DNA from 4 places in the Cytobacillus pseudoceanisediminis genome. Region 1 is predicted to be linked to each of the others. Evidence: predicted binding sites of a transcription regulator. Region 1 holds the regulator's gene; each other region holds the start of a gene.
The links. Region 1 encodes Rex, which represses fermentation and respiration genes when NADH is low (regulators of the CRP and FNR family bind a similar motif). Its sites were predicted from a motif close to TTGTGAAATATTTCACAA; they were not measured.

Region 1 (3,134 bases):
TTTTTTCTTCAGTTTCAACAAGCTCGATAATAATTCGATCACCTAGTGGCTTTAACAAGTGAAACAACCTCCTCAAATAATATGTAAATATTTTTATTTATTAGCACTCTCTCTGTATGAGTGCTAACACAATTATTATATTAATGAATCTCATTTCTATTTGCAAGGGTGAAGCTTAAATTTTTTAGAAAAAATTTCATTCGCCCATACACGCTATTTTTCGACACAGACAACCTCTTAAGTATGCTTCGGAACTCTTCACTTTACCCATAGTATTTTCCTGCTTTGATGCTGATATTTGAAACCCGCTCCTTATTAAGAGTACAATGGCTTTAGGACTTGTTTTCCAACACTCAGAATAAGGAGTATAACATTTTGAAGAAGGAATATTGGTTTATATTAATAGCTTATATTGCCATGCAGCTGTCCAGTTTGTTTGGCGTTCCGCTTGTGTTATTTATTGCAGATGCCCTTGGACAGAACCCCGAAAACATGCAGATCCTGGCTGTAGCCTACTGGCTTGTCATCAGTTTTACGGTTACACTGATCATTACGCTTCTATTATTAAGAAAAGAGATGAAAAAAGGCCTGGATAGGGATGCATCTTCCGCAGCAAGCTCAGCGGGCTGGGCAGTTGGGGGTATATTTTTGGCCCTGATCGCTCAAGCTACTGCTGCCAGCATTGAAAATATGATTGGGATTGAAATGGGATCTGAGAATACGCAGCAGATTATCCGGATTATTGAAGCATCGCCAATCGTTATCTTAATTAGTTCGGTCATTGGGCCAATACTTGAGGAGATTGTCTTTAGAAAAGTTATTTTCGGTTCTCTCCATAAGCGCTTCAACTTCTTCTTATCGGCCCTGATCAGCTCAGTCATTTTTGCACTTGCCCATTTCGAGCCTGAACATGTACTGCTGTACTCGGCAATGGGGTTCACCTTTGCTTTCTTATATGTCAAAACGAAGCGGATTATTGTGCCGATTTTTGCCCATGTGGCGATGAACACCTTTGTTGCGGTTATCCAGCTGAATCAGGATAATATGCAAAAATGGTTAGAAGAAATGGAAAAAATGCAGAGCTTTATCAGCTTTTTCTAGCATAGGGAAATGCTTTGCAGAGTTTTAAACTTACTGGGGGATTTTGATGAGAAGCACACCTTTGTTTTCAGGCTTTATTTACATCCTTCTCGGATGCCTTTTCACTTTTATAGCCATACAGAATATCCAGCATGAAGAAACCTGGGGATTCTTTACTTATTTTCTGATTATAATTGCCACATTCGATTTTGGCACCGGACTGCGGATGGTTGGCCTGCATTTTAAAATGAAAAATAAAATGAAAAAATGAGCCCCCAAAAGGCTCATTTTTTTACATTTCTTCCGGATAGTTTTTCAGAAAATAAACCAGTGACTGCAATTCTACTGCCAGATCGATATGGTGAATCCGAATCGAGGCTGGCACAGTGAGCCTCGCAGGTGTAAAATTAAGGATTCCTTTTATTTTCGCATTCACCATCCGATCGGTAATAGCCTGGGCAGGCGGTGCCGGCACCGTTAAAATCGCCACCTGAATATTATTATTTATAATAACTTCTTCAAGGTCATCCATATGATGGACCGGTACATCACCGATTTTCGTGCCAACCTTACTCTCATCAACATCAAAGGCTACTTCTATTTTGGTATTATTATTTTTAAGAAAATTATAGTTAAGAAAGGCTGTTCCTAAATTCCCTACCCCGATCAAAGCTACTTTAGTCAGCTCATCCTGGTCAAGAGTCTTCCGAAAGAAGCCCAGCAGGTAATTCACATTATATCCATATCCTTTTTTCCTAACGCACCAAAGTACGAAAAATCGCGGCGGATTGTTGCAGAATCTACCTTTACCGCCTCACTCAATTCTGCTGAAGAGACTCTTTGTTTGCCTGATGAGTGAAGGTTTTTAGAAAGCGGTAGTATAAAGGCAGCCGTTTAGCTGTTGCCTGCGGTATCTTAATTGGTTCATTGGCCATTCGTCCATCCCCATTTCTTATGATGAATTAATTTCTTTTAAAATCTCCGTTTTTTCCGCCTGTTTTCTCTATTAAAAAGGTTGGCCCAATCACCATTCCTTTATCTACAGCCTTGCACATGTCATAAACGGTCAGCGCACAGACAGAAGCGGCTGTTAACGCTTCCATTTCCACACCCGTATTTCCCTTCGTTTTTACAGAAGCAGTAATGATCAGGACATACTCTTCCTCTTCCGCCTTCCATGAAAATGAAATGTCCACGCCCTTAAGCGGCAGCGGATGGCACATCGGAATAATGTCCCATGTTTTCTTGCTCGCCATAATGCCTGCAGTTTGTGCAACAGCGAGTACATCCCCTTTTTCATAGAGTTGGATGTTATCTTTTCGTATATCTCCTGATTAAGAGTAATACTTGATTGAGCAATGGCTGTTCTTGCCGTTTCAGGTTTATCGCTGACATCCACCATTTTTGCCCTGCCCTCTTGATTAAAATGAGTAAAATCCGCCATTCAAAACACCTCTCTTCAAAATCATACACTATTTTTCTGTTACTTTGTATGTGCTTTGTATTGTTCCTCACATATTTATTTGCCTTTTGTCTTGATTGAATGCCCTGCAGAAGGGATTATAGTCCTGTCTCCTTTATTGCCGAACATATATGAATGAGTTACACTTACTCTATACCCGAGGTGAAAGAACATGATACTATTACAAGTCAATCAGCTGGCGAAAAATTTTGGCGCTGATCCCATTTTAACCAATATAAAGCTTGAAGTACAAACCAGGGACAGGATTGCGCTAGTAGGGCGCAATGGTGCAGGAAAGTCCACCCTTTTGAAAATTATTGCCGGACAAATGACATATGACTCCGGTGAGATTATAAAGCCAAAGGAAGTAACAATTGGCTATCTTGCACAAAATACCGGCCTGGAATCAGAGTTATCCATTTGGGATGAAATGCTGACTGTTTTTAGTCATCTGCAGAAGCAGGAAAAACAGCTTCGCAGCCTTGAAGAACAAATGGCAGACCCTGATATCCTAAATAACTCTGATGCCTATGAACGCATCTTAAAAGAATACGACAAGCTTCAGGTTGATTTCAAAGAAAATGGCGGCTAT
Region 2 (3,134 bases), 1.8 Mb from region 1:
CTGTTCCCCTGTTAAGCCAAGTGCACCTCCTACAATCAATGGTACAATTACCGCGCCTGCATACATGGCAAGGACATGCTGAATTCCCAATGAAGCAATTTTAAGCGGATTCTGATTCATCGTATCATTTCCTCCATATTCTTTGCTGTATTATCAAAGCTGATCATGCCGTTTTCAAGTGAGTCAATAATAGCTAAGGACTCGACCCGGAATCCCTTTTCCCTCAGCAGCTGTCCGCCATTTTGAAAGCCTTTTTCAATAACGATTCCAATCCCTGCAATTCCTGATCCCGCTTTTTTTACTATATCCGCAAGACCTAGTGCTGCCTGTCCATTCGCCAGAAAATCATCGATTATAAGGACATTATCTTTTTCTGATAGATATTTCTTTGAAACAGAGATTTCACTTGTTTCTTCCTTAGTAAAAGAATAGACAGAGGCTGTAATCAGGTCATTTACCAGAGTGAGAGATTTTCTTTTTCTAGCGAATACAACTGGAGCATTCAGATGGAGCCCAGCCATTACAGCTGGCGCAATCCCCGAAGATTCGATAGTCAATATTTTTGTAATCCCGCTTCTGGAGAATCTATCTGCAAATTCTTTGCCGACTTCATGCATTAGCTGAGGATCTATTTGGTGGTTCAGAAAAGAATCCACCTTTAAAACTGTCGGAGATAAAACAATCCCTTCGCTCTTTATTTTTTCAATAAGCATATCCATTTTGCATCCTCCTCTATGATAGATAGCCTTCAATTACTCATTCCAGCCATATAAAAAGCCTGAAGCCCATCGCATTCACAACATAAAAATGAGTGAAGCAATGGCCTTCAGGCTAATGATCTAAGCTGCAGGCAAACAAGGATGACTTTAAACGTCCTTTACATTGCTCACTCATAGTCGGATCATTTACGGTAACCCGGTAGAAACTTGCGAGCCATATCCTCGCGATTATATGAGTGAATGTTATTAATTTATTAACATTATAACATCATTTACTAATACTTCAATCAAAAATTTAACTAAATACGAACTAAACAATATATTACCAGAAAATTGTTCGCTAATCAGATAATTCGCCCTCTTCAGTATGTTTATTTTTAAAAATTTGCCTTCCTTCTGAAGCTCAATTAAACCTTCACAGTTTTTTCACAATTCACAGGAGTTTTTTGTGACATAAATCACTTAAATATCAATTTTTCACCATTATCATAGTGTTTAAGTTACGAATGAACAATTTGTGAACTCACTGAAAGCATCTAGAATCTTCCTAAATGTTTTGTATTATGAAAGTGTAATCATTTACTTTTTCCAAATATTCGAAAGGAGTGAAAGACAATGGCGAAAACAGAACTCAGCCGAAAAACAAAAACTGAAATAGAGGATAGCTCTTCCTTAAAGGGAACGCTAGCTTCCGTTTTCTTATTAGGATTCTTCCTGATCATTACATGGGCAGGTGTTTATTCATTATTTATCAGCCGCTTTTAGAGTTAGAAAGGGGAAAAAGCCATGCATATGCATAAATTTGAAAAGGCCTGGCTCACTTTTGGAATCGGATCGCTGCTTGTTTTTCTAACAGTCTTGGGAGTCAGCGCATTTTACCTGGGCAATCAGCCCCCAAGCTGTTTGGCAACAATCGACCCTGAAAAGGTCGATACTACCGCTCCATTTAATGAGCCAGGACTGAAAAAGGTAGAAGGGAAAGATTGGGATTACGAATTGGTATACGTAGCATCTGCGTTTTCCTATAGCCCAGCTGAAGTGGAGGTTCCATATGGTGCTAAAGTGAAAATTATCGCAACAACCAAAGACGTTGTCCACGGTTTCGAAGTTGCAGGATCAAATATCAACATGATGCTAGAACCCGGCTATATCAGTGAACACATTACAACATTTGATAAAACTGGAGAATACTTAATTGTATGTAATGAATATTGCGGTGTTGGTCACCACATGATGTCGTCTAAAATTAAGGTGGTGGAATAATGTTTAATCCTTCAGCAAAATTTAAAGTTGACCGCCGTGACGGAAAATTGGCAATGGCTCACTTTTTCGTTGCATTTACAGCTTTAGCAATAGGCGGCCTTGCTGGCTTATTGCAGACTTTGGTCCGCTCCGGTAAATTCGAGCTTCCGGCAGGCATCGGGTATTACCAAATTCTCACGGTTCACGGTGTTGTACTCGGACTTGTACTTACTACCTTTTTTATAATGGGCTTCCAGTTAGCAGCAACAAGCAAAACATCAGGAACCCTTACAAATAAACAGCGAATTGCCGGCTGGGCCGGTTTTGGCTGATGACAGCAGGAACTGTTCTTGCAGCTGTCATGATCCTGTTGAATGAAGCTACTGTTCTTTATACTTTCTATGCTCCTCTTCAGGCACATGCATTGTACTATATCGGTTTAACACTTGTTATAGTGGGAAGCTGGATTGACGGGGCAGCCATCATTATGAAGTATGCAGAATGGAGAAGAAAAAATCCCGGGCAGCCGAGTCCGTTATTAACCTTTATGTCATTGGTCAACACAATGATGTGGATTGTGGCAACAATCGGTGTAGCGTCTACTGTTCTTTTCCAGCTTCTTCCTTGGTCATTGGGGTTTGTAGAAACAGTAAATATCGGAGTCAGCCGTACTCTATTCTGGTATTTCGGACATCCGCTTGTTTACTTCTGGCTATTGCCAGCTTACATGGCCTGGTACGTTGTCATTCCTAAAGTCATCGGCGGAAAGATTTTTTCTGATTCATTGGCGCGCATGTCATTCATATTATTCCTGCTGTTTTCAATCCCTGTCGGATTTCACCATCAATTAATGGAGCCGGGAATTGACCCAGCATGGAAATTCTTACAGGTTATCCTAACATTCCTGGTTGTCATTCCATCTCTTATGACTGCATTTTCTCTTTTTGCCACTTTTGAAAGCTTTGGGCGTTCCAAAGGGGCCACAGGATTATTCGGCTGGGTAAAAAAACTGCCTTGGGGAGATGCCCGATTTACTGTTCCTTTCATCGGGATGGTTGCCTTTATACCTGCGGGAGCAGGCGGTATCGTTAATGCGTCCCACCAGATGAACCAGGTTGTCCATAACACGATTTGGGTAACCGGCCACTTTCACTTAACCGTGGCAACATCTGT
Region 3 (3,134 bases), on a different replicon from region 1:
TTACTTTTGGCTCAGATCTTTTTACCGAAGATCCTGACAATTTTACAGTTCTCAGAGACGGTAGTTTTATTACTAAAGAATATTTGTATACAAAAAATAGATGCTATGATAAGCAGACTGCACTCGAAATTGATGGACAAAACTGTAAAAAGAATGCTGAAAGGGCGCAAAAGGAATTGAACGCATCAGATCAAGTTATCTACGGCGATCTGTTAAGGTTTATTAATCAGAAAGGATATACTTCCGATAAATAAACAAAAGGTAGATCCAATTCATAAAGTGAAATAAGCCGTCAGTAATGGCGGCTCATTTTTTTGAACTTAGTAATCAGGCAATTTAATCTAGTGAGGCTCTACATGAACATGAGTATGATGGATATTATGAAACTTACGTAAATTATCCTCAATTTTCACAGTAATATCATGACTTTGAATAACGGTTAGTGAAGGTTCAACAAAAATAGTCACATCTACTATTGGGTGGTTTCCATGAAGTCTTGCTCTTAGATTTTTAACAAATTTTACTCCTTCCGTTTGATTGATTGTTTCTTCAATTTCCTTCAAGAGTTTTACTTCAAAACCATCAGTTAAATCGTGAGCCGCCTCCTTAAAAATTACCCAGGCAGTTAAGCATATAATTATTCCCACAATTGCTGCCGCGAGGGAATCCAGCCAATTCAACCCGAGATGTGCACCAGCTATTCCTATTGCAGCGCCTATACTTACCAATGCGTCGGAACGGTTATCCTGTGCTGCTGAATAAAGGGCCTTACTTCCAATCCTTTTAGATAGCTTCAAATTATATCTGTAGACTAGGTACATAAAAAGAGAACTAAATAAAGCAACAGCCCCAGTATATAAATCAGGTCTTTCTTCAACAGGATTATATAAATTTCTAAAAGAATCGATCACTACTTGCAAACCAACAGTAAGCATAATTAATGAAGCAACCAAAGAAGCGATCGTTTCAGCTCTAAGATGTCCATACTTATGGTTCTCATCGGCCGGTTTTTGAGATATCCTTAATCCAATTAATACGGCTACAGAAGCAATGACATCAGTTAAATTGTTTAATCCATCCGCTTTTAAAGCTTCCGAATTTCCCAAATTCCCCATGATAAGCTTGATAATGGATAAGAGTATATATGCTGATATACTAATCCAGGCACCTTTTTCTCCTTTTTTCACTTCATTTTCTTCCATCCGCAGTTCCTCCACTTAACATAATTAGCACTTAGTTTTATCTTAACCAATAATAGTCAACTACAATTCGTTTATTCCCTCTCCAAAAGAAAATAGTCCAGTTTTGGGGGTTTGTAATTGAGGGGAAATTGATATAGTGCATATTTTCGCCATAAATTTGTTGCTTTATTGTCACTTTTATTGAATGTGGATTATGAGATAATGTGATTAAGTGAGCATAAAAATGTTTTTTTAAAGGTGTAATAATTCTAATTGAAAAATATGGAAGGATGGTTTGTCTTGTTCTCTCTAATTATAGTAAAATAATTCCTTTTCAAAATCGTCACAATTGGCAGCTGAATTTATGATAATATTTTAAATATCTTTAAGTGAACACATGCACATATAATCATTAAGTTTATTCTTTAAATTTGTGCAAATACGGAAAGGGGAACTCCTATGAAAATGAAATGGGCTTTACTGACATTAATTTTCACTATTGCCACTGTGTTAACAGGATGTGAACCGTTATTGGTTTTAGATCCAAAAGGGCCACAAGGTCGTACAACAGCAGATGTAATCATGATCTCAATTTGGACCATGGCTATAGTTGTAGTGGTTGTATTTGCTTTATATATCTTCATTGTTAGAAAGTATCGTGCTTCTAATCAGAGTGAAGACTATGAACCTCCACACATTGAAGGCAGTCTTAAACTAGAAATCATCTGGACCGCTATTCCGGTATTAATTGTTGCGTTTCTATCGGTAGTGACTGTTGTATCCACCTACAAAGTTGAGGCAACACCAGAAGGATATGACGAGGAACCATTAGTTATTTACGCTTCATCATCTAATTGGAAATGGCACTTTAGTTATCCTGAACAGAACATTGAAACTGTAAACTATCTGTTCATTCCTACAGACCGGCCAATTGAATTCAAACTTTATTCTTACGGGCCAATCTCAAGTTTTTGGATTCCTCAGCTCGGTGGACAAAAATATGCGATGGCTGACATGGTAAATACCCTAAATCTTGCTGCTGATGTACCAGGTGAATATAGCGGTAGGAATGCCAGCTTTACTGGTGAAGGCTTTGCTCAACAGACGTTTAATGTAAAAGCAATGCCGCCCAAAGAGTTCGATGAATGGGTAGAGGAAATTAATGCAACTGCAGAACCTCTTACAGAGGAAAAATTTGAGGAATTATTAAAGCCAGGACATCTTGGTCAATCAACTTATACTGGCACTCACTTATCTTTCTCACCACCGCCTAAAGGCCATCATAAGAAAGGTGATTCAGAGAAAGAAGAAATGAAGCCTGGCAAATCCGAAAAAGATCCGGATGAAATAATGGATCACAGCAAAATGAACCAATAAAGTAAGAGTTGCCTAGCTTTCTAATCTATTTCTAGCTGGATATTTTAGCAACACACTTTCCGAAAGGAGTCAAATAGTATGGATTTCTTAGCACGATTTGCCGTACCTAATCCAGGACCTACAATTTACGCATCGATGGTTGCCATAGCCCTTACAATGGTCGCTATCTTTGTAGGACTGACATATTACAAAAAATGGGGATACCTATGGCGTGAATGGCTGACGACCGTGGACCACAAACGGATTGGAATCATGTATCTAATATCAGCTTTACTGATGCTTTTCCGTGGAGGGGTAGACGCCATAATGATGCGTGCCCAAACGGCTGTTCCAGAGAATACGCTGCTTGGCGCACAGGAATACAATGAAATTTTTACAACACATGGTGTTGTTATGATTATCTTTATGGCAATGGCGTTTATTATGGCATTAATGAATTTTGCTGTTCCATTGCAAATTGGTGCACGTGATGTGGCTTTCCCAAGATTAAACGCTTTAAGTTTTTGGCTGTACTTTTTCGGAGCAATGCTCTTCAATATTTCGTTCGTTATCGGGGGTCTCCAGATTCTGGTTGGA
Region 4 (3,134 bases), 520 kb from region 1:
CAGTCCTCCGACAAGCAATGTCAGCAGGATTTCACCTGCATAGATATTACCGTAAAGACGAAGTCCCAACGTCAGAGTGTTTGCAAACTCTTCAATGATTTTCAATGGGAACAAGAAAGGCATTGGCCTGATAAAATCCCGGCCGTATTCTCCTACTCCTTTAAGCTTTACGCCATAGTAATGCGAAAGCCCAACAACCATTGCCGCTAATGTTAATGTGATAACAGGATCGGCTGTCGGCGATTTCCACCATAAAGTGTGATCATAAGTGATTGCGAACGGAAGTCCGAGCATGTTTGAAACAAAGATATACATGATCAGGGTTAATCCAAGGATGTGGAATCTTCCGCCTGTCTTCCAGTCCATCGTGCTGTTAATGATATTCTTAACAAAATCCATAATCCATTCGAAGAAATTTTGCATCCCCGTTGGTTTCATGGCCAATCGACGGGTTGAAAGCAAAGCAATAATGAAAACAATAGCACTTGCCACTGTAATCATCAGTACGTTTGATAAGTTAAAATTCAATCCTAAAAAGTCCACTATAGGAGCTTCATGATGCAATAGTGTTCACCTCTCTTCCCGCTATTTACGTAATTGAAAAGATTGAAGAAAATAATCTATCATAATGACAATATAGGATGTCATTAATCCAAATACCACACTGATCAGATGCAGCTTATCCGGATATTCCAGAGCGATCATCACAGCAAATACTGCTGTAGCCATTCTGGATACCGTTCCAAGTGAACGCACCTTCTCGCCTCTCTCGACTGCCTCTCCAAACTGCAGCGCCTTTCGTGAAATCAGCCACAAATTGAACAGGCTTAAGCTTGTACCAAATATCAAGCCCAGAAAAATAGATTGATAAGGTGTAAACCCCCAGCCGAGAACGTATACAGACAACAAAAGGAATATGTATTTTCGCTGTCTTTGAAAAGTTACTTTGATTTCCGGCATGATGTTCATTCTCCTGTGAAGAAATGTTGGATTAAGCGAAGCATGGCGTAAATCCCGGCGCCCAGTCCAATGAACAAACCGACCAATAGGAATAACGGCTCTGTTCCTGCCTTGCTGTCAAGCCACCTTCCGGCGAAAATGCCAATGAGCGTGGAACCTACTAACTGAGAAAGAATGGCGGACATTAAGGCCATCGCCTTAAATGGGTTGCGGTCTTTTTGACGCATAAAAACGCATCCTCCCTTAAGAGAATGGTAAGTGGGTTTTGAGGCCATAATTAATCATATTAACATCATGCAGAAGTGGGAAATATGTCTGCACAAATATTTTGAAAACCCTATCATCTTTTACCCTTTGTAAGCATACAATAGGGCTTTGTCAATGTCAATGCGTTTGGAGTGAAAAAGTTCACAAACAAAAAGGTAAAAATATGGTATGTTCACATATTTATCACATTTAATTTTTGGATATCTATTGAAAAAGGAGCGAGTTTCTGCATCGCTCCTGAAAACGCTTTAAATTAACATTATCACTTACTTTGAGTGGTCCGCTTGTTTACCGAAGGTTCCGGGTCCCCGAGCTGCCCATCCGGCCTCACAAATAGGTAGGTTTCAATCCAATCTTCCTTGCCGGCTTTTTTGGCAAACACCTTTGCAAGGTACAGCCCAGGCCCGGGAAGCTTATCTGCCGGAATTTCCTGCAGCAGCTGTCCTTTGCCTGCATTTCTTTTCCAGTCAAGATATCCCATGAAGCGGAGGCTTTCCGAATCAAACATGGCAATTCCGAACTCTTCTGCCCCGCCAGGAAGATACACTTCATAGCGATACGTGCCCGGCTTATCTCCTTTGCCCAGTCCGAATCCCATCACCCTTGGATAATCCGGCTCTTCAAGCACATAAAGATAGGGAATTCTGATGCTTTCGGCACCTGCCTTCATAAGCAGGTACCCATCATAGATCTTTTTCTTTAAAAGAGTCGGGTCTGCCGACATTTTGATTTCCACCTTTTTCTTATCACCTGGGTTTAATTGAAATGTCATAGGCATTTCCCAATTGATGCCCTGTGCCTTATAAGGTACAGAAAAGGAGTAGGTCTGCGTTTTCTCACTAATATTTTCAACCGCTATAAAACTGCTGTGTTCATGCAGCCTGTCCGCGATCTGAAATTTCCCAAACTGCAGAGAGGCCGGGAGGACAAGCGTTTCTGCTCTCAGCGCTTGATCAAGCTGGATTCTGCCTGCTCCCTGCTCATAAGTTCTATATGTTTTTCCTTCTGTATTCATAAGAAGCTTAGCCGTATTCATAAGTACTGCCTTAATCCGTTCCGGCCCCCATTCGGGATGAGACTGTTTCAGGATGGCACAGGCCCCTGCGACGTGCGGAGCGGCCATGCTAGTCCCCTGCAGCGGCAGGTAACCGCCAGGAATGGTGCTATTTATGGCGACTCCAGGTGCCACAACATCCGGCTTGATTTCCCATGTTGATGTAACGGGTCCGCGGGAACTGAAGTCAGCCAGGATATCCCTTTCTTCTATTATATTAGTCCGGGCAAGGAGTCTTCCTTCATTAATGTTCTTCTTGAGCTCCTCTCCTTCTTCCTTTGATAACGCCGCTACTGGAATTGGAACACCACTGTCCAGATTGCCAAAGAACCTGCCTTTTGTATTATTAAAAATAATGATTCCCTCTGCTCCTGCTTCCATTGCATGGACTGCCTTATCAGTAAACGTTAGTTCCCCTCGTTCCACTAATACCATTTTCCCTTTGGCATTCTTCAATTCTTCAGGATGACCGAGTCCTCCATCGACCAATTCAAAGGATCGGTCAAATTCCCAATCCTTTGAACCCTGCAGCAAATCAAGACGAATTTCCCGCCCGCCTATGCTCAAAAATGGCACCTTCATTGTTGGTGTTGAGGCTCCTACAGAAATGGCCTTCGAGGCTGTTCCCGGTGATCCGACCGTCCAAATATTCGGACCCGAATTGCCCGATGAAGTGACAGCCGTTATTCCCTTTTCAACTGCTTTATTAAGGGCCATGCTTATCGGAAGGTCAGGTCCGTTCACGTTATTTCCCAAGGAAAGGTTTAACACATCAACTTTATCCTTTATTGCCTGTTCGATGGCCGCTATCACTTGTTCTGTTGTTCCGCTGCCGCCTGGTCCGAGAGCCCGG

Region 2: the regulator Rex is predicted to act here: its motif matches at 1,166-1,183, upstream of M5V91_RS01900 (cytochrome c oxidase subunit 2A).
Region 3: the regulator Rex is predicted to act here: its motif matches at 1,513-1,530, upstream of qoxA (cytochrome aa3 quinol oxidase subunit II).
Region 4: the regulator Rex is predicted to act here: its motif matches at 1,357-1,374, upstream of M5V91_RS23615 (AtpZ/AtpI family protein).

What each region holds. Positions count from the first base shown of each region.
Region 1 is NZ_CP097349.1:3,868,961-3,872,094, forward strand. Features, by position in the region: gene groES (co-chaperone GroES) at 1-58, opposite strand, end outside; gene M5V91_RS20835 (CPBP family intramembrane glutamic endopeptidase) at 376-1,101, shown strand; gene M5V91_RS20840 (YdiK family protein) at 1,148-1,351, shown strand; gene M5V91_RS20845 (redox-sensing transcriptional repressor Rex) at 1,373-1,813, opposite strand; partial or broken gene M5V91_RS30640 (winged-helix domain-containing protein) at 1,810-2,015, opposite strand; partial or broken gene moaC (cyclic pyranopterin monophosphate synthase MoaC) at 2,043-2,524, opposite strand; partial or broken gene M5V91_RS20855 (ABC-F family ATP-binding cassette domain-containing protein) at 2,715-3,134, shown strand, end outside.
Region 2 is NZ_CP097349.1:339,340-342,473, reverse strand. Features, by position in the region: gene M5V91_RS01910 (nucleobase:cation symporter-2 family protein) at 1-120, opposite strand, end outside; gene M5V91_RS01905 (xanthine phosphoribosyltransferase) at 117-719, opposite strand; purine riboswitch at 874-975, opposite strand; gene M5V91_RS01900 (cytochrome c oxidase subunit 2A) at 1,335-1,484, shown strand; gene M5V91_RS01895 (cytochrome c oxidase subunit II) at 1,506-1,982, shown strand; partial or broken gene M5V91_RS01890 (b(o/a)3-type cytochrome-c oxidase subunit 1) at 1,982-3,134, shown strand, end outside.
Region 3 is NZ_CP097350.1:226,452-229,585, reverse strand. Features, by position in the region: partial or broken gene M5V91_RS29590 (LTA synthase family protein) at 1-254, shown strand, start outside; gene M5V91_RS29585 (cation diffusion facilitator family transporter) at 342-1,202, opposite strand; gene qoxA (cytochrome aa3 quinol oxidase subunit II) at 1,641-2,558, shown strand; partial or broken gene qoxB (cytochrome aa3 quinol oxidase subunit I) at 2,637-3,134, shown strand, end outside.
Region 4 is NZ_CP097349.1:4,384,708-4,387,841, reverse strand. Features, by position in the region: gene atpB (F0F1 ATP synthase subunit A) at 1-564, opposite strand, end outside; gene M5V91_RS23620 (ATP synthase subunit I) at 586-960, opposite strand; gene M5V91_RS23615 (AtpZ/AtpI family protein) at 966-1,187, opposite strand; gene M5V91_RS23610 (S8 family serine peptidase) at 1,490-3,134, opposite strand, start outside.